DNA from 3 places in the Pseudoalteromonas sp. B131b genome. Region 2 is predicted to be linked to each of the others. Evidence: predicted binding sites of a transcription regulator. Region 2 holds the regulator's gene; each other region holds the start of a gene.
The links. Region 2 encodes FliA, which starts transcription of late flagellar genes. Its sites were predicted from a motif close to CTAAAGNTNNNNNNNNNNNNGCCGATA; they were not measured.
Positions count from the first base shown of each region.

Region 1: the regulator FliA is predicted to act here: its motif matches at 2,205-2,231, upstream of P4S65_RS11035 (VC2046/SO_2500 family protein).
Region 3: the regulator FliA is predicted to act here: its motif matches at 2,155-2,181, upstream of pomA (flagellar motor protein PomA).

Region 1 covers NZ_JARLUZ010000001.1:2,383,468-2,389,464, forward strand. Annotated here, with positions in the region: gene P4S65_RS11010 (HD domain-containing protein) at 1-210, shown strand, start outside; gene P4S65_RS11015 (VOC family protein) at 227-682, shown strand; gene P4S65_RS11020 (M48 family metallopeptidase) at 1,193-1,891, shown strand; tRNA gene P4S65_RS11025 (tRNA-Tyr) at 1,935-2,019, opposite strand; tRNA gene P4S65_RS11030 (tRNA-Tyr) at 2,069-2,153, opposite strand; gene P4S65_RS11035 (VC2046/SO_2500 family protein) at 2,266-2,793, shown strand; gene P4S65_RS11040 (DUF6172 family protein) at 3,052-3,354, shown strand; gene P4S65_RS11045 (YchJ family protein) at 3,960-4,439, opposite strand; gene P4S65_RS11050 (SulA-like leucine-rich domain-containing protein) at 4,477-4,911, opposite strand; gene P4S65_RS11055 (tetratricopeptide repeat protein) at 5,202-5,666, opposite strand; gene P4S65_RS11060 (NCS2 family permease) at 5,784-5,997, shown strand, end outside.
Region 2 covers NZ_JARLUZ010000001.1:1,974,526-1,980,522, reverse strand. Annotated here, with positions in the region: gene P4S65_RS09020 (chemotaxis protein CheA) at 1-316, opposite strand, end outside; gene P4S65_RS09015 (protein phosphatase CheZ) at 332-1,099, opposite strand; gene cheY (chemotaxis response regulator CheY) at 1,117-1,500, opposite strand; gene P4S65_RS09005 (RNA polymerase sigma factor FliA) at 1,541-2,251, opposite strand; gene P4S65_RS09000 (MinD/ParA family ATP-binding protein) at 2,278-3,138, opposite strand; gene flhF (flagellar biosynthesis protein FlhF) at 3,131-4,615, opposite strand; gene flhA (flagellar biosynthesis protein FlhA) at 4,636-5,997, opposite strand, start outside.
Region 3 covers NZ_JARLUZ010000001.1:1,753,442-1,759,438, reverse strand. Annotated here, with positions in the region: gene P4S65_RS07995 (hypothetical protein) at 1-260, opposite strand, end outside; gene P4S65_RS07990 (flagellar motor protein MotB) at 404-1,324, opposite strand; gene pomA (flagellar motor protein PomA) at 1,327-2,094, opposite strand; gene P4S65_RS07980 (exodeoxyribonuclease VII small subunit) at 2,417-2,659, shown strand; gene ispA ((2E,6E)-farnesyl diphosphate synthase) at 2,662-3,549, shown strand; gene dxs (1-deoxy-D-xylulose-5-phosphate synthase) at 3,655-5,517, shown strand; partial or broken gene P4S65_RS07965 (diguanylate cyclase domain-containing protein) at 5,599-5,997, opposite strand, start outside.

The DNA.
Region 1 (5,997 bases), 410 kb from region 2:
TCAATTTCTCGGTTATTGTATAACCCAGAAGACCCTTTTTGTATTGAACGAGAAGCTGATGATAAAAAATATACACTTGATCATTTTTTTATAAAACTATTACATATTGCTCAAAGCATGAATACCCCATCAGCTAAAGCAGAAGCGAATAGGCGTACAGTTTACATGCATGAGTTTTTAGAGCAATTAAAGTCAGAAATTGGTGAGTAACGTGGATAATAAAAATATGCCTAAATTGTCAGGTATTGATCATTGCCATTTGAATGTTGAAAATTTATCGAATGCAGTTAAATGGTATGAGCGCGTTTTAGGTTTTAGTATAGTACCCGAACTTGCTTTTTGGAATGAGGACGAACGAGGACCTTTAACGCTCGAGGATGCTAGTTCAAAGACTCGTTTAGCACTTTTTGAAGGTGAGGGGCGCAGTAAAGGAATTGCATTTTTGGCAACAGGGGAGCAATTTATACAGTGGCTTAGTCATCTTGAAAGTTTAAATATAAAAGCGGTTCTTGCTGATCATGGTGTAACGTTTTCAATGTATTTTAAAGATGACAGTGGTAATAGCCATGAGATCACATCTCATGATTACTCGTATATAAAACTTTACTATCCATCGGTCAACTTAGGTTCGCATTCATCTAAAAAAGCTAATGCAGTTAATCCTATAATTCCCATTATATGAATTTATGTGTAAGTTTTTATCATACTGCTATCACTTTGAATAATATCTAATTGGGGTTTATTCGCTGCTTTTTTGTTTCAAGTGAAACTGTATTTTTTAGCAATTATTTGTGCTTGTACAGTTAACATAAGTGCCAGACATGCGCTGTTTTTAGGATTCAACCTAAAGGCAATTTACGTTTTGTCGCTGCACAAATATAGGTGAAAATCGTGATCAGGACGCAGAAGCTTTGCTAGGTTTTTACTTGTTTTCACATGGATGTAAGTCAGTAAGGTAACGCATGAAAAGTTACCGACCCCACTAGGTGACACACCTCACGCAGCGATTAAATCGCTCTTAGATAAAATGAACTTTAATATTGTAAGGTCAGCAGGGCTTGGTCTTCTATTATCGTTTGAAGCAGTTAGATATAAAGTTTTCACTTAGTTATAGACCAGTTTTTTATTATTAATTAGATCCCATACTTAAGCCTATTGGTATAAAATATTAGAAATTTCGTGTTGGTTAAATGTGGTAGAACTGTTGTTTGAGTATCAATTAAAGCGAAGTGCCCGACGTAAGACTGTTGCTATTAAAGTGCACCAACGGTCAATAACCGTTTATGCGCCTCATTATGTTCCTAAAAAACAGTTGGATTTATGGTTGGTTGAGAAACGAGATTGGGTAAATAGCCAACTTGATAAACAGATTAATATTGCAGACTCAAAGCAATATCCACTCGAAACACATAAAATTCTAATTTTCTCAAATCTTATAGACATAACGTTTGAACACGCTTTGCATTCTCAAGTTATAGAGCATGAGAATACATTAAGCGTATTGTGTTCTTCTCGAGTGAGCCATAAAAAATTGAAGTATAAAACATTACTTGAGGCGTATTTAACTGAAAAATTAGGATTATATATTGATATGCGTCTTGCCCACTTTTGTAAACTAATGGAGGAACCTTTACCGAATGATTTACGAATACGTATCTATAAACGTAAATGGGGGAGTTGTAATAGTAAACGTGAGCTTTCGTTTAACTTACTCTTGATTGGAGCCAAAAAATCAATTATAGACTACGTCATAGTCCACGAGTTGGCGCATTTACGTCACTTAGACCACAGTCGTGTATTTTGGCAACGTGTAGCTAAGTTTTATCCGGATCATAAGATAGCATCAGATTGGTTAAAGAATAATGGACAAAGTTTACAGTGGGAATTTTAAAAAATTATTGAAGTTTAAAATATAAGGTATTTTAGAAGAAAAGTGGTGGAGGGAGCTGGATTCGAACCAGCGAAGGCTGAGCCGTCAGATTTACAGTCTGATCCCTTTGGCCGCTCGGGAACCCCTCCACACTAATTTTGTTACACTTGGCCCCACTTAACTTAGCGGTAAGAAAAGTGGTGGAGGGAGCTGGATTCGAACCAGCGAAGGCTGAGCCGTCAGATTTACAGTCTGATCCCTTTGGCCGCTCGGGAACCCCTCCAGTGCAACGGCGCTGATAATAGCAAAACTTATATTTAAGTAAAGAAAAAAGCTAAAGAAAAATGAAATAAAGCCGATAAATATCTATTACCTACAATAATCGGCTAAAGTCTATGCAAATCGACGATTTGTTAATCACAGAGAGTCAACTAAGTACACGGTTGAATAAAAGTGTACACGAACAACGTCGAGGAGAGTTTTCTCTTTTATTGGCAATGTTATCCCACGATGCGCTTGATTTTAGTCAGTTCCATTTTCCAAAAACAGATATTGAAAACCCTATTGTTGAAGAAGAGACACTTCGTAAGCAATTTGGTTCGGGTCCGAAGCAGCCTTTAGCACCTGATGAATTTAATATGTTGATTGGGCAACACAACGCCGCTTTATTATCAAATGTGGGAGAGCATGCAGGTATGAGCGATATTAAGTTACGACACTGCTTAAACCCTGAACCACTTTCAATAAGAAATGATTTAGCTCATATTCCACTCAATGTGCTTGATAATTGTGAGCTAGCTGTGCGCAGACGTATTAAGAACAAAGAGACTCAGCTATCGCATCCGCAAATGGACGTAGCTTCATTCTATGATGGTCTTAATGGTGAATCATTACATCAACCGCTTCACTTAGCTACAGCATAATATTGACCTACAAAATAATTTATCTATCTACGATTTCAAATCAGCTTATGTCAGGCCCAGTAAAACAAGCTTTAAATGGTCATTTTTATAATAATGATGGCTAAAAAGAGAGGCTTTGTAGCTATTTATAATGTTAATTGCCTAAAAATTGATTTAGTTTAAAAAAACCATCCAAAAATTTAATGCAATTGCTATAATGATGTCAAATGGTATGACATGAAATGCCGTTATCATTAAACCAAGGTAATTAGGAACGTAATGAAGAAAACATTCACGCTGAATCACGAGAAAATCAAATACCCTCGTATGGTCGATGCTGCAAAGCACGAAGTGAAAAAATATTTGAAAAGAGAACGTAATAAAACGCTACCTGAAGATGCTGATTACTGGGCATTTGACTGTAAGTTTGGTAATACAGCTGAAGATGCTCAAGTAGTGCACGTTGCAGAGATTAGCAATCATATCAGCGACATCGAAAAGCAAGATTTAAAGTCTTTCTACGTAGAGATTTTAGCAAAGCCGGCACAGCGTCAACAAGCTGATTTAGATGACGACGAGTAACTCTTAAATTTTAAGTACTCGTAAAGTAGAGATGGACCCAAGTGGTCCATTTTTGTTATGTGGGTTTTAATATCAATCTGAATAATACTAACCAACCAATCCGCAATCATGCTTAATCAGTTTGAGGGATTAAATCTGACGCTAACGGCGTTAAAAATTTCTGATATAGGACAATTAAATAACGATTTTTTGTCTTGTTATCGACACGATTCTGTTATCTAAAAATAGATCACTTAATTAAAAGAGTTGGTATAAGTATTTGAACAATATAAATTATCTAATAACCCTATAATACCAACCTGCATAAATCTTTGATCAATTTAACGAATTAAATTGCACTATAACGTCGTTAAAATTTTTTATTTAGAACAACTAGATACAAAAACTTTTGCCTAGTTCTAGCGTAATTTTCTTAACGTTAAATAGACCCCATACATAAGCAGATTGGTATAAAATTTTATTTAGAGACGCTGAGTTTTTTGGAAATAAATAACTTTTCGTGTGTATGCGCCACATTAAGTTAAATAATATGTACAAAACTAGAGTACATATCATTTAACTAATTAGTGTGTTTCAAAATACCTGATGCCTGGGTAAGTTGAGGTTTATAGGCTATGGCACTTTTTATACTTTTTAGTACTGCCACATGGGCAATCATCGTTCCTGCCAATTTTTATATCTGCAACAGGTAATATAACGCCGTCAGAATATTTCCACTGATTTTTTTCTTTAATGAATTTTGATTGTTCGTGCAATTCACAGTATAAATTATCATAAAAGTAGTGCGCTTTAAATTCTACAAAACCCTGACTATCATCGTGCCCTGAGTCTATAATTGTCAGTTTTATAAAGCGGCAACCATCTGCAAATTCTTTAATTTCTTTAACGGGGTTTTCGGGCTGTTTATCTGGTGTATATGTTTGATAAATATACTTAGCATTTTTGAGTGCATAAGCACTATAACGAGAGCGCATAAGTAGCTCTGGTGTTTGAGGATGCTGTATTGCCAAATGAAAAGGTTCGCAGCAGTCAACATAATCTTGTTGGCTGCCACAAAGACATAATGTTTTATTCAGTGAGGTCATAATTTTGGTGTAAAGCTAAAATGTTAGTTTAACAAGATTATTGAGCTAGTAATATCTCTGTGGTTTGTTTGTTTTTCGTGAAGCAATATAACTTTGTATTTGTCTTACTCATATCCAGAGATAAGCTAGTTAATAGCTGGTTATTAACTATATCAGTCCAAGTAATTACAGCTGCAAAATTACCGTTGTGTAAAGCCGAATTTAATACGTACTCTAGATTCACTAAGTGTTTTTGTCTAATAACGAGTAATTTACTCGTATCGATAGAGCACGAATCAAGTAGCGCTTTACTAGGGACGTGATCGGGTGCGATTAATAATGTCCAAGCATTTAAGCTATTGTATTGATGTAATACTTTTAATAGCTCAAATGTTGCCGAAATTTCATCTTCAATTTCAATTAAATTAACACAATCGCTTTTATTGTCTTGTTGGTAGCTTTTAACTGTTCGTATGGTAATTGGTTGTAACATATCGCCTCACTAACTGGGTTTTTATACAGTATTTACATACAGTAGTTTATACAGTGTTTGTGTGCAAGTGTTTTTTGCTATTTTTTTGTACGATAATTTAAGATTTAGACTTTTTTTAAATTGTCATTTTTTTAAGTTATTAATATTTAATGATTTAAATTTACCTTTATGTTGTTGTTTCCAACTGTGCATTATTGTGTTGAATACTGTATACACCTGTTGAAGGTTGATATGGCAGCTTTAAATAATGATTTCATGTGTAAATTACAGCATAGTTTCGTATGTGTAATTTACTCTTCGTTAGCGTTATTTGGTATTAGGTGAGAAAACTGCAATTGGTGAATTTGTTCATATAAACTTGCAGCGTAGCATTGGGCATCTTTAAAGCGTTTAGTTTCAATGTGTTTACGCAAGTCAGTTAATGCAGTAGTTGCTGGTTCGTGACCTTGACTACTTGATAAGCTTAGCCATGCAACCGCATGAAATACACTTTGCGGAACACCTTGGCCTTTTACAAAAAATAGTCCTAAGTAAAATTGTGCTCGAAGTTCTCCAGACATCGCAGCTAAACGCATCCACTTCGCAGCAAGTGCATTTTGATTGTTTTTTAAATAATACAGTGCTTTGTTCAGTGTATTTTGCTGACTATTTTCGTTAGTTGGCGTTGAGTTAGTGTCGCTAGGTTGCGTGACAAAGGACAGTATATTGTCTAACTGCTGCTCTAAATCTTGGCCTGTCGGTGTTGTTTTTATCATGCTCACTCATTCGTTATGTAACTAAGTCAATAGTTTAGTATATCGCAAGGTAAAATGTCCTGTAAAAGATGATTTTTATGTTAAAATATTGCCACTTTTTACAACCATAAGTCTATTATGCTCGAAGCTTTATTTAAAATTAGTGAGAATGGCTCATCAGTCCGCCGTGAATGCATTGCGGGTATTACTACATTTATCACAATGGTTTACATTGTATTTGTTAACCCTGCCATGTTAGCAGAGGCTGGAATGGATCAGGGAGCTGCTTTTGTAGCAACTTGTATTGCAGCTGCTATTGGTTGTTTTATTATGGGATTGTGGGCTAATTATC
Region 2 (5,997 bases):
GAATCGTCGCAAACATTTCATTGATAGTATCAAGTGCTTGTAAGATAACATCCATTAGCTCAGAATTAACAGAACGAACGCCCTGCCTTAACAAGTCGAATACATTTTCTGCGCCGTGACATGCGTCAACAAGCTCAGTCATAGCTAAGAATCCAGCACCGCCTTTTACGGTATGAAAGCCTCTAAATATAGCATTTAGCAACTCGGTATCTTCTGGATTATTTTCCAGTTCAACTAACTGTTCAGATAAAAGCTCAAGGATTTCTCCTGCTTCTACAAGAAAGTCTTGTAAAATATCTTCATCGACTTCAAACATGCAGTTACTCTCCTCTTAGAAGCCCAAACTTGATAAAAGATCATCGACTTCATCTTGATCAGACACAACATCATTACGTGATTCTTTATCAATAATAGGCCCTTCAGGACCTGCTAATGTTTCTGGGTCAACTGGGTCATCTATTTTTTGTGGTTTTTGGGTGACTGCTTTACTGATATCTTGTTCAGAAAAAGCAGTTAAAAGATGAAGTAAGCTTTCTTCAACTTCCCTAACAAGTTCTATAATTCGGCGAATTACTTGACCTGTCAAATCTTGATAATCTTGGGCCATTAATATGTTAGTCATGAAGCTTTGTAACTCATCAGTTTTATGATGAGAACTGCTCATGAATTTATCAATGCTGTGGCACAGTACTTTAAATTCACCGAGTTCAATTTCACGACTCATTAGACGGTCCCATGTCGGTTTGATATGGGATATTTCATCCGCTAACTGTTGTGCTATCGGTAAACTCGCCTCAACCGCATCCATGGTTTTATTTGCAGCATTTTCTGTCATCTCAATGACATAATTAAGCCGTTTTTTAGCATCAGGTATAGCGTCGTTAGTGAGATCTGTTAGGCGCGTGTCTAGCTCAAAGCCTTTTAAAGCTTCATGTAGTTGACGCGTCAACTTTCCCACTTCGTCAAATATTTCTGACTGCTCTTTAGATGCAGTATCTAAAATTAGTTGATCAGCTTTATCATGTTCGCCATTTTCTAAAAAAGTAACGAGCTGACGAGCTTGTTCTAACGTTATCCGAGGCGCAGCAGGTGCTGGCATAAGCCTTTCCCCTATTATTAACCTAAGCGTTCGAACACTTTTTCTAATTTAGTTTTTAATGTGCCAGCTGTAAATGGTTTTACAATATAGCCATTAACACCAGCTTGAGCCGCTGCTATTATTTGTTCTTTTTTAGCTTCAGCTGTCACCATTAAAACAGGAAGGTGTTTTAATTTATCGTCAGCCCTTATCGCTCTCAAAAGATCAATACCTTGCATTCCTGGCATGTTCCAATCTGTTACCACAAAATCAAAAACTTGATTTTGTAACATGGGTAAGGCTGTAGAGCCGTCATCCGCTTCTTGGACGTTGGTAAAGCCTAAGTCGCGCAATAGATTTTTAATAATACGTCTCATTGTCGAAAAATCATCAACAACAAGAATTTTCATGTTTTTATCCAAAACATCCTCCAGTGAGGTCTTAACCTGTATTTACTTACTACTAGTTTATCCAGTCATTGATTTTTGCTTTTAGCTTAATCATCGCCTGACCATGTATCTGACTTACACGCGATTCACTTACATCGAGTATATGTCCAATTTCTTTTAAATTCATTTCATCGTTATAGTACAAAGAAAGTACCATTGCGTCTCGCTCTGGTAATGACTTGATAGCATTTAATAATGATTCATTAAATCGTTCATTTTTAACGTTATTAAACGGTTTGTCTAGCGTTAAATCTTGGCCCGCCGTGGTAATAACATCTTCATCGACCCCGAGGTCTTCGATGCCTAACACTTTACTTGTGTTTACATCGTTTAAAATATGATGGTACTCATTTAACGAAATTTCAAGTTTTTCAGCAACTTCTATATCGGTTGGTTCACGATTTAAGCTACTTTCTAATCCAGCAATCGTCTCGGCTACAAGACGGCTTTTTCTATGAACCGACCGAGGAGCCCAGTCACCACGGCGCATTTCATCAAGCATGGCACCGCGAATTCGTATTCCCGCGAACGTTTCAAAACTTGCGCCTTTGGTTGCATCAAAGTTTTTTGATGCTTCAATTAGGCCTATCATACCCGACTGAATTAGGTCATCGAGTTGGACACTTGGAGGCAAACGAGCAATTAAATGGCATGCCACTTTTTTGACTAGCGATGCATGTTTTTCAACAATCACATTTAAATTTTGTGTTGATTGATATCCCATAGCTCTATTTACCAATGTTGTCATAATTAGCCGTTAACTAGCTTCTCAATAAAAAATTCTAAATGTCCTGAAGGTTGGTTAGGTATAGGCCATTTCACTGCTCTTGTCGCCAGTGCTTTAAAGGCAACTGAAGCAGGAGAACTAGGAAAAAGTTCTACAATCACTTTTTGACGGCGAGTTGCCTTACGCATATTTTCGTCATAAGGGATTGTTGCAACCAACTCCATTGACACATCTAAAAATCGGTCCGTTACTTTTGAAAGTTTTGCAAATAACTCATGACCTTCACGCATACTACGAACCATATTAGCTACAATTTTGAATTTATACACCCCATGCTCACGACTTAACACTTTAATAAGTGCATAAGCATCTGTGATTGAAGTCGGTTCGTCGCACACTACAACCATTACATCTTGAGCAGCACGAGAAAAACTCAGTACCATATCTGAAATACCCGCAGCGGTATCTACAATTAAGATATCAAATTCGGTATTTAATTCGCTAAAAGCGCGTATAAGGCCTGCATGTTCAGACGGTGATAATTCCACCATACTCTGAGAACCAGAGGTCGCTGGTACAATTTTAATTCCTGCAGGACCTTCAACTAAAATCTCATCGAGTTCACACTCACCAGAAAGTACATGTGATAAATTACGTTCAACCCGTAATCCGAGCATCACATCACAGTTCGCTAGACCTAAGTCGGCATCAAGTACTAAAACTCGATTACCTTGCTGGCCTAATGCTATTGCCGTGTTAAGTGAAACATTTGTTTTACCTACACCACCCTTGCCACCAGTAACAGCGATAACTTTTACGCCGTTGTTATTGTTTTGACTCATTTTGCGCAGGCCGCTTGCTTGATCTAATACTGTGTTAATCATACATCCCTACTGTGCTCGACGCCACTGCTTGGTGTCGTGAATGTTGTGCTTTTATTCTTTTCAAATATAATTGCTCAGCTTTTTTTACTAGTTTTTCTGCATTTGCAACACGAATGTCTTCTGGAACTCGTTGACCATTAGTAAGATACCCTATTGGAAGGCGATTTTGAATCGCAATACTAATAATCTCACCTAAACTTAAAGATTCATCCAACTTGGTGAAAATACAACCACTTAACTGCACTTTTTTGAAATGTCGTACTGTTTCTTGCAAGACATTTATTTGCGCTGTTGCACTTAATACTAAATAACTACGAATATCAACACGTTGATTGCGCATAAGCGTATTCAATTGCTCTGTTAAACGTAAGTCTCGTTGACTCATACCTGCTGTATCAATTAATACTAGACGTTTATTTCGTAAATGGTATAAAACTTCAGCTAATTCATTAGCATCTTTAACCTGCTTTACTCCACAACCGATAATTCGACCGTATGTTGCAAGTTGCTCATAAGCACCAATTCTGTATGTATCGGTGGTTATTAGCGCCACTTTATCTGCACCGTATTTCTGTGCGCCTAAAGCAGCCAACTTTGCAACTGTTGTCGTTTTCCCCACACCAGTAGGGCCTACCAATGCGTAAACACCACCTTGACGTAGTATTTCATTATTCGTAGTTTGCATCTGGTCTTCGACCATTGTTAACAAAGCCTTCCAACCTTGTTGGCGAGATACGTCATCAGGTACAAAACACGCCATTTGTTCTGCAACTTCTTTATCGATTCCCATACCAACTAAACGGTCAATCATACAAGCACGTGTGGGGTCACGGCGTGCCATATCTTGCTGCATTAAACCTGACACTTGGTGCTCTAGCAATTGACGAATAGCGTTCATTTCTTCACGCATTGACGTCATTTCTTCACTTTCATTATTTTTAACGTGCGCTTGAGGTGTTACGGGGCTATCTAGATCATCAAAATCACGATCTAGGTCATCAAAACCTAAACTATCGGCTTGGGTCTGTGGACGTGTTGGTGCAATATCTTCGCGAGCAAACATATTCGCTGAGCGAGGTTTGACAACTGGCTCTTGATAATTATCGGTCGTTTCAATACCCGATTGAGAAAACATTGATGCTAATTCAGGTGAACGTGGGCGAGGAGATTGACGCTCTAGTAAAGCTTCTAAACTATCTGCAACCCTAGCTTGGGGGGCAGCTTTAGCGCGTTGAGGCTCTGGCTTTACAAAATTATGTATACTGTGTGATTGTGCTGAGTCATCCGCACGCGCTAAAGTATTTTGCGGCTGTGCAGCTGATTTAGGGGCCGCTTTTTCATAATCAACTGCGGCTACAATCTCAACGCCATTAGCCAGCTTTTTGTTAGACATAATAACCGCATCAACACCAAGTTCATCTTTCACTTCTTTAAGTGCTGTACGCATATCTTTAGCAAAAAAACGTTTAATTTTCATTATTCAACCCCTTTAAAATCTTATTGTTGGCCTACAGAGCTGACAATTTTTATCTGTCTTTCGTCTGGCACCTCTTGATAAGACATCACCCTTAATCCTGGTATGGTGTACTTAACAAAACGAGATAACACAGTACGTAACATTCCTGACGTTAACAGTATTGAAGGTTCACCGGCCATTTCTTGATTTTGATGCGCTTCATTCAATGACACTTGAAGTCGCTCTGCAAGTCCTGGCTCTATACCGGCACCTTCATCGCCTGCATTTTGTAATGACTGATGCAACATCTGTTCCAACTCAGGCGCCAAGGTTATGACAGGTATTTCAGATGACATTCCAACCGCATCTTGAACAATTAATCTACGCAGAGAAATACGCACTGCAGCCGTTAATACATCAGGGTCTTGGCTACGAGGACCATACTCAACAAGGGTTTGTACAATTGATCGCATATCGCGAATAGCCACCCCTTCGTTCAATAAGTTCTGTAGTACTTTTACAATAGCGGTTAACGGCAATACATCAGGGACAAGTCCTTCAACCAAACGAGGATGACTCTTTCCAAGCATATCAAGTAAGTTTTGAACTTCTTCATGCCCTAGTAACAACGCTGCACTGTTAGTTAACAACTGACTAATATGAGTTGCAACCACTGTGGCAGAATCAACAACGGTATAGCCTAAAGATTGAGCTTCGTCTTTTTGATCAGGTTTAATCCAAACCGCGTCTAATCCAAATGCAGGATCTTTAGTTTCAATTCCTTTTATTGGACCAAATACTTGCCCTGGGTTAATAGCCAGCTCATCACCATGCTTAAGCTCCCCCTCACCAGTAGATACTCCCATTAGCGTTATTCTGTAAGCATTAGGGTCTAGTTCTAAATTATCGCGAATATGAACAGGAGGAACTAAAAATCCAAGCTCTTGAGAAAGCTTTTTACGCACTCCTTTAATCCGGTTGAGTAGTTCACCACCTTGTGATTGATCAACCAGCGGAATTAATCTATACCCTACTTCTAATCCTATTACATCAACTTGCTGAACATCATCCCAACCAAGCTCTTTTTGCTCTTGTTTATTCGCAACACCTGTCGCAGTGCTTCCGCCATTTGCAGCCTCTTCAGCTTCGACTGCAGCAGCTTTGATTTTACTTTGCTGCGTGTAATAGGCTAAGTAACCAAGTAGTGCGCCTAAACTCAAAAAAGCAAAATGCGGCATACCAGGGACTAACCCCATGATGATCAAAATACCTGAAGCAATAAAGAGTGACTTTTCGTTACCAAGTTGTTTCTTGAATTGGTCACCCATATTAAGCGACTCATTTTGACGTGTTACTACAATTGCCGTGCCAATTGAGAGCAATAATGATGGAAGCTGAGCAAC
Region 3 (5,997 bases), 220 kb from region 2:
ATCCCAAGATAAGCAATTAAAGCCATCCAAGCAACGTCATTAAATGCCCAGACAAGATATCTATATACATAAATATCTTTATCAAACTCTCTTAAAGAATCGTATATAAGTGCACCAAATAAGAAAAATACACCTGTAACACATACAAATCGTAATGCTAAAAAATCTTTACGCAAATAGAAAATAAAAATAGCTGGGATTAAAAATAAAACCCAGCTAAGTTCAAGAAGTGCAATTACCTTATCAACCCATAAAGGCATTGTTATTCTTTCGTCTTATCATCATCTCCGCCACTACCATTTCCTGGCATATCGCTATACTTATATTTTTTATTCATGGGTACTCCATTACATTTGTTAAGATTTATTATCTTAAGTTAAAAAAACTGCTTTGCCAAGCGGTACTACCTAACATCAATAGGTGCTGACTCTTTTGCTTTACCTTGCAAAATAGAAATCTCGACACGACGATTTCTTCGGCGGTCTTCATCTGTATCATTTGGTACAAGTGGTCTTGTTTCAGCTCGCCCAACAACCATCATCCGAGTTTTGTCAAAGCCTTGTACTTTTTGTAATTCACTTGCAACAGCCACAGCACGTTTAGATGATAAATCCCAATTATTAACATACAGTTCATTCGATACCTGAAAATCATCGGTATGCCCTGAAACTGTAATCTCTCCTGGCACATCTTTTAAAAGAACACCGATATCTTGAATTATAGGTTTAAACTTAGGTTGTAAAAATGCACTACCTGAAGGAAAGGAACCGTTTTCTCTAATACGAATAATTATTTGCTGCCCTAAAGACTCAAGCTCTATTGCACCATCAATAATTTGCTTTTCAAGCTGCTGCGCGATTTTTTTAACAAGCTCGTTTGTTTGTTCTTGATCCGCTGCTGAAATAGCCTGCTCTGATGATTTTTCTTGCGAAGTGCTCCGAGATTCGCCACCACGTTTGTCCCCGCGTTGTTCTTGCCTGCCACCAGCTGAGCTTTCTTCTCCAGCCTGAAACTCTAACATTTGTTGAGTCATTTCTACTGTTTGTTGTTGAATAGTTTCTATTGGAGTGGGTTCTGGTTTGCCTGGGGTAAACTCCATAGCAATAACAGAGGTACCTTTAGGGATATCTTTTACTTCAATTTTATTCTGCACACCAAAAGCAAACTTCATCGAGCCTGCTATTTGTTTAAATTTAAGTACATCCATTTCAGAAAATGCAAGCAAGAGTACAAAAAAGCACATCAGTAAAGACATTAAGTCGGCAAAGGTTCCCATCCAAGCAGGTAAACCAGGAGGTGGACATTTACACTCTTGCTCAGACATGGTTACTCCTCAGTATCAACTTTACGTTTTGATTCAGCTAAGTAGTTCTTCAAAATACCTTCAATCACTTTTGGATTTTGACCATCTTGGATACCTAAAACTGCATCTAAAATCAAACGTTGATTCATCGCCTCTTCGTCTTTACGAAGTTCCAATTTAACTTGAATAGGGATAGCCACTACGTTTGCTAAAAAGGCACCGTATAAGGTAGTTAATAGTGCAACAGCCATTGAAGGACCAATTGATTTTGGATCGTCCATATTCGATAACATAGCAACTAAACCAATAAGCGTACCAATCATACCCATTGCAGGAGCAATATCGGCCATCGCTTTAAATAAGCCTGCGCCCATTTCATGTCGTGTTGAAGTTAAAGTGATATCTTTTTGTAAGGTCGCTCTAACAACGTCAGCATCGTGACCATCAACTAGCATATCTACACCTTTACGCATAAATTGATTTGGTATTTCAGCTTCCTCAAGCGCCAGAAAACCGCCCTTTCGAGCTGAATCTGCAAGTTCAACCGCTTTTTCAATTAACTCTTCCGGCGATTCAATTTTAAACATAAAAGCTTTAGCGGCAACTTTACCTATCCCAAAAAATTGTCCCATGGTGTAATTAGATAAAACTATAAATATAGAGCCACCAAATACAATTACCACTGAAGGGGTATTGTAAAACATGGCCATTTCACCACTACTACTCATAAACATGGACATGACAATTAAGCCAATTGCGCCAAGGATCCCTATTATGGTTGCTAAATCCACATTACCTCCAGAGGTTTCATGCACTAAGGCCTTATTGTAAAACTTTTATTATTAACTGCTTATCGGCAACATGCTAAATTGCTTGAGTCATATATGAAAATAAACATAAAAAACAATTTCAGGATTATTTTTAAACAAAGTTACAATGTTAATATAACGATTAATCATTTAAATGATATCAGTATGACCGTAATTAAGGCTTTATTAATCCACATAAAGTAACATTTAGCCGTAATAGAAGAAAAAAACATATCATTCTTTGACCTAGTTTAGCATTCCCCCTAAAATTGGCTCCTAAATTTATCAAGTAAGCTGAAATAAGATGGCGACTAAAAAACCTGAAAACTTAAGTTTCGAACAAGCACTAGAAGAATTATCAATAATTGTTAGTGATATGGAACAAGGTGATTTATCGCTTGAGCAGTCATTGAAGCAGTTTGAACGCGGTATTGCTCTAGCTAACGCTTCATCTGGTAAACTCAAGCAAGCAGAACAAAAGGTATCTATTTTAATGGGTAATGGCGATAAATCAGTACTTACAAACTTTGATAATGATATGGAATAGCGGTGAGCATTAAAGAACATATTGAGCGTGCTCAAATAGACGTTGCATCAGCACTAAACCTTTATTTTGAACAAGCACTTGATAGTGATAGAGCAATAAAAGAAGCAACTCATTACAGTTTGTTTAATGGTGGAAAAAGGCTGCGCCCATTTTTAGTCTACGCAACAGGCAAAATATTAGGGGCAGACAAAAAAGATTTAGATATATTAGCAGCAGCTATTGAATGCATACACAGTTACTCGCTAGTACATGATGACTTACCTGCTATGGATGACGACGATCTGCGTCGTGGTCGACCAACTTGTCATATAGTTTATGGTGAAGCCCAAGCAATTTTAGCCGGCGATGCTCTTCAAACTTTAGCTTTTGAACTAATTGCTAAACATAGTTTTAACTGCTCTGCTCAAACACAGGTAAAAATGATAGCGACACTCGCCCACGCATCAGGCCTTGAAGGAATGGTTTCAGGTCAAGGTTTAGATATTGCAGCCACTGATAAAATCATTACAGTACAAGAACTTGAGCGAATACATAAGCTAAAAACTGGCGCACTTATTAATTGCGCAATTACACTTGGTGCACTGTGCAGCGAAAATGTTGATGAACAAACCTTAGAAAACTTAAGCGTTTTTGGGTATGCTATAGGGCTTGCATTTCAAGTACACGACGACATTTTAGATGTTGAAGGCGATACGTTTACTTTAGGTAAACCACAAGGCTCCGATATTGCCGCGAATAAAGCGACATACCCTGCGTTATTAGGTATGCTAGGCGCTAAAGAAAAGGCACAAAACTTAATACAACAAGCCCATGAAGCGTTGGCAAATATAGATGCAGACACCACACTTCTCGCATCGCTGGCAAATTACCTAATTGAGCGTGACCACTAATTATTACTCATACGTATTGCAATTAACACTGACATTATTACTCAACATTAATTATTCGTAAAAGCTTTGGATTAATTAATGTTAGCGAAGGATATATATAAAACCATGACACTTGATAGTAGCAAGTATCCATTACTTAATTTGGTTGACGAGCCAGCCCAATTGCGTGATTTAGCGCAAGATAAACTCCCTGCATTTAGCAATGAGCTGCGCGATTATTTACTCAACTCAGTATCGCAAAGTAGCGGTCATCTAGCGTCTGGTTTAGGGACGGTTGAACTAACCGTTGCGCTACATTATGTTTATAACACTCCAGACGATCGCCTAGTTTGGGATGTGGGTCATCAAGCTTATCCGCATAAAATCCTTACAGGTCGCCGCGACCAAATGCACACTATTCGCCAAAAAGACGGTTTACACCCTTTTCCTTTTCGCGATGAAAGCCAATACGATACGTTTAGCGTAGGTCATTCAAGCACCTCTATTTCAGCTGCCTTAGGTATGTCTATTGCCGCCCAAAAAGAAGGCAAAGGTCGAAAATCTGTAGCCATTATTGGTGACGGAGCAATAACCGCAGGCATGGCATTTGAAGCGATGAATCATTTAGGTGATGTAAAATCAGACATGCTTATTATTTTAAATGATAACGAAATGTCGATTTCTGAAAATGTTGGCGCCTTAACAAATCACTTTGCCCGAATTTTATCTGGTAGCTTTTACACTAACATTCGTGAAGGTAGTAAAAAGTTACTCTCAGGCGTGCCTCCGGTAAAGCAACTTGCCAGTAAAATGGAAGAGCATATTAAAGGCATGATGATCCCAGGGACCTTCTTTGAAGAATTAGGCCTAAATTACATCGGCCCAATTGATGGTCACGATGTAAACATGCTTGTAGATACATTACGTAATATGCGTAATTTAAAAGGTCCGCAACTTTTACATATAAAAACGCAAAAAGGTAAGGGTTATAAACCAGCTGAAGCCGATCCGATTGGCTATCATGGCGTACCAAAATTTGACCCAAGCACAACTAGCTTACCTAAATCTAAACCTAGTGCAGCTACTTTTTCAAAAGTATTTGGCGATTGGTTATGCGATATGGCAGAGCAAGACAGTAATTTAATGGCGATTACGCCAGCAATGCGCGAAGGCTCAGGTATGGTGCGTTTTTCTAAAGAATTCCCTGACCAGTATTTTGATGTGGCCATTGCAGAGCAGCATGCTGTTACTTTAGCTGCTGGTTTTGCCTGTGAAGGTTTAAAGCCTGTTGTGGCTATTTACTCAAGCTTTTTACAACGTGCATATGACCAATTAATACATGATGTTGCACTGCAAAACTTACCTGTATTATTTGCCATTGACCGGGCAGGCATTGTTGGAGCCGATGGTGAAACTCACCAAGGTGCGTACGATTTAAGCTTTATGCGCTGTATTCCAAATATGGTCATTATGGCACCAAGCGATACTAACGAGTGTCGCCAAATGCTATACACCGGTTATAAAGCAAACTGCCCTGTTGCAGTTCGTTACCCTCGAGGTAGCGCAGGTACTGCAGACATTGAAAGCACTATGCAATTGCTTGAAATAGGCAAAGCAAATACGGTTAAAGAAGGCAGAAAGATTGCCATTTTATCATTCGGTACATTACTTGAAAACGCACAGCTTGCCGCAAATGAATTAGATGCAACGCTTGTTAATATGCGTTTTATTAAACCACTTGATACTGCACTTTTAAATGAGCTTGCTACTAGCCACGATACCTTTGTTACGCTTGAAGATAACGCGATTGCTGGCGGTGCCGGCTCTGCAGTTAACGAATACCTCGCAACGCAAAAAGCTGATATTAATATCCTTAACTTAGGTATTCCTGATGAGTTTATTAAACACGGCACGCAAAATGAAATGCACGATGAAATGGGATTAGGCGAGCAAGGAATACTAACCGCGATTAAAACGTTTATTAATTAACTTCTATACATTTAAATGTAGAGCACATTAAAAAAGGAGCCTAGGCTCCTTTTTTAATGTCAAATATTACCCATCAGCTGATCAGCGCATCCACACTTTAATATCAGCTAGGCCATTACTTTGTAAAATACCTAATTGTTGGTCAACGTTAGAATTTTGCTCAAACTCAAATGCATCAAGCTGATCATCAAACGTAATGTTTGCAACACCATCGCCACCACGCTTTTTAACTTGGTGCAGTGCAATATCAGCTAAGTTAATAGATGTCTCCCAACTGATGACTTGCCCACCTAAAAGTGGTAACGGGTAGAAAGACCAACCAATTGACGCCATAATATTAGTACTTTTTCCATTCGGAAGCTGGAATGAATACTCTGCAACAGCTTGGCACAGCTCCGAAGCATAGCTATCTATTTTATTACATTTAAAATCACGCAGTAGGAGTAAAAATTCATCGCCACTCCAACGCGCTACGTAGTC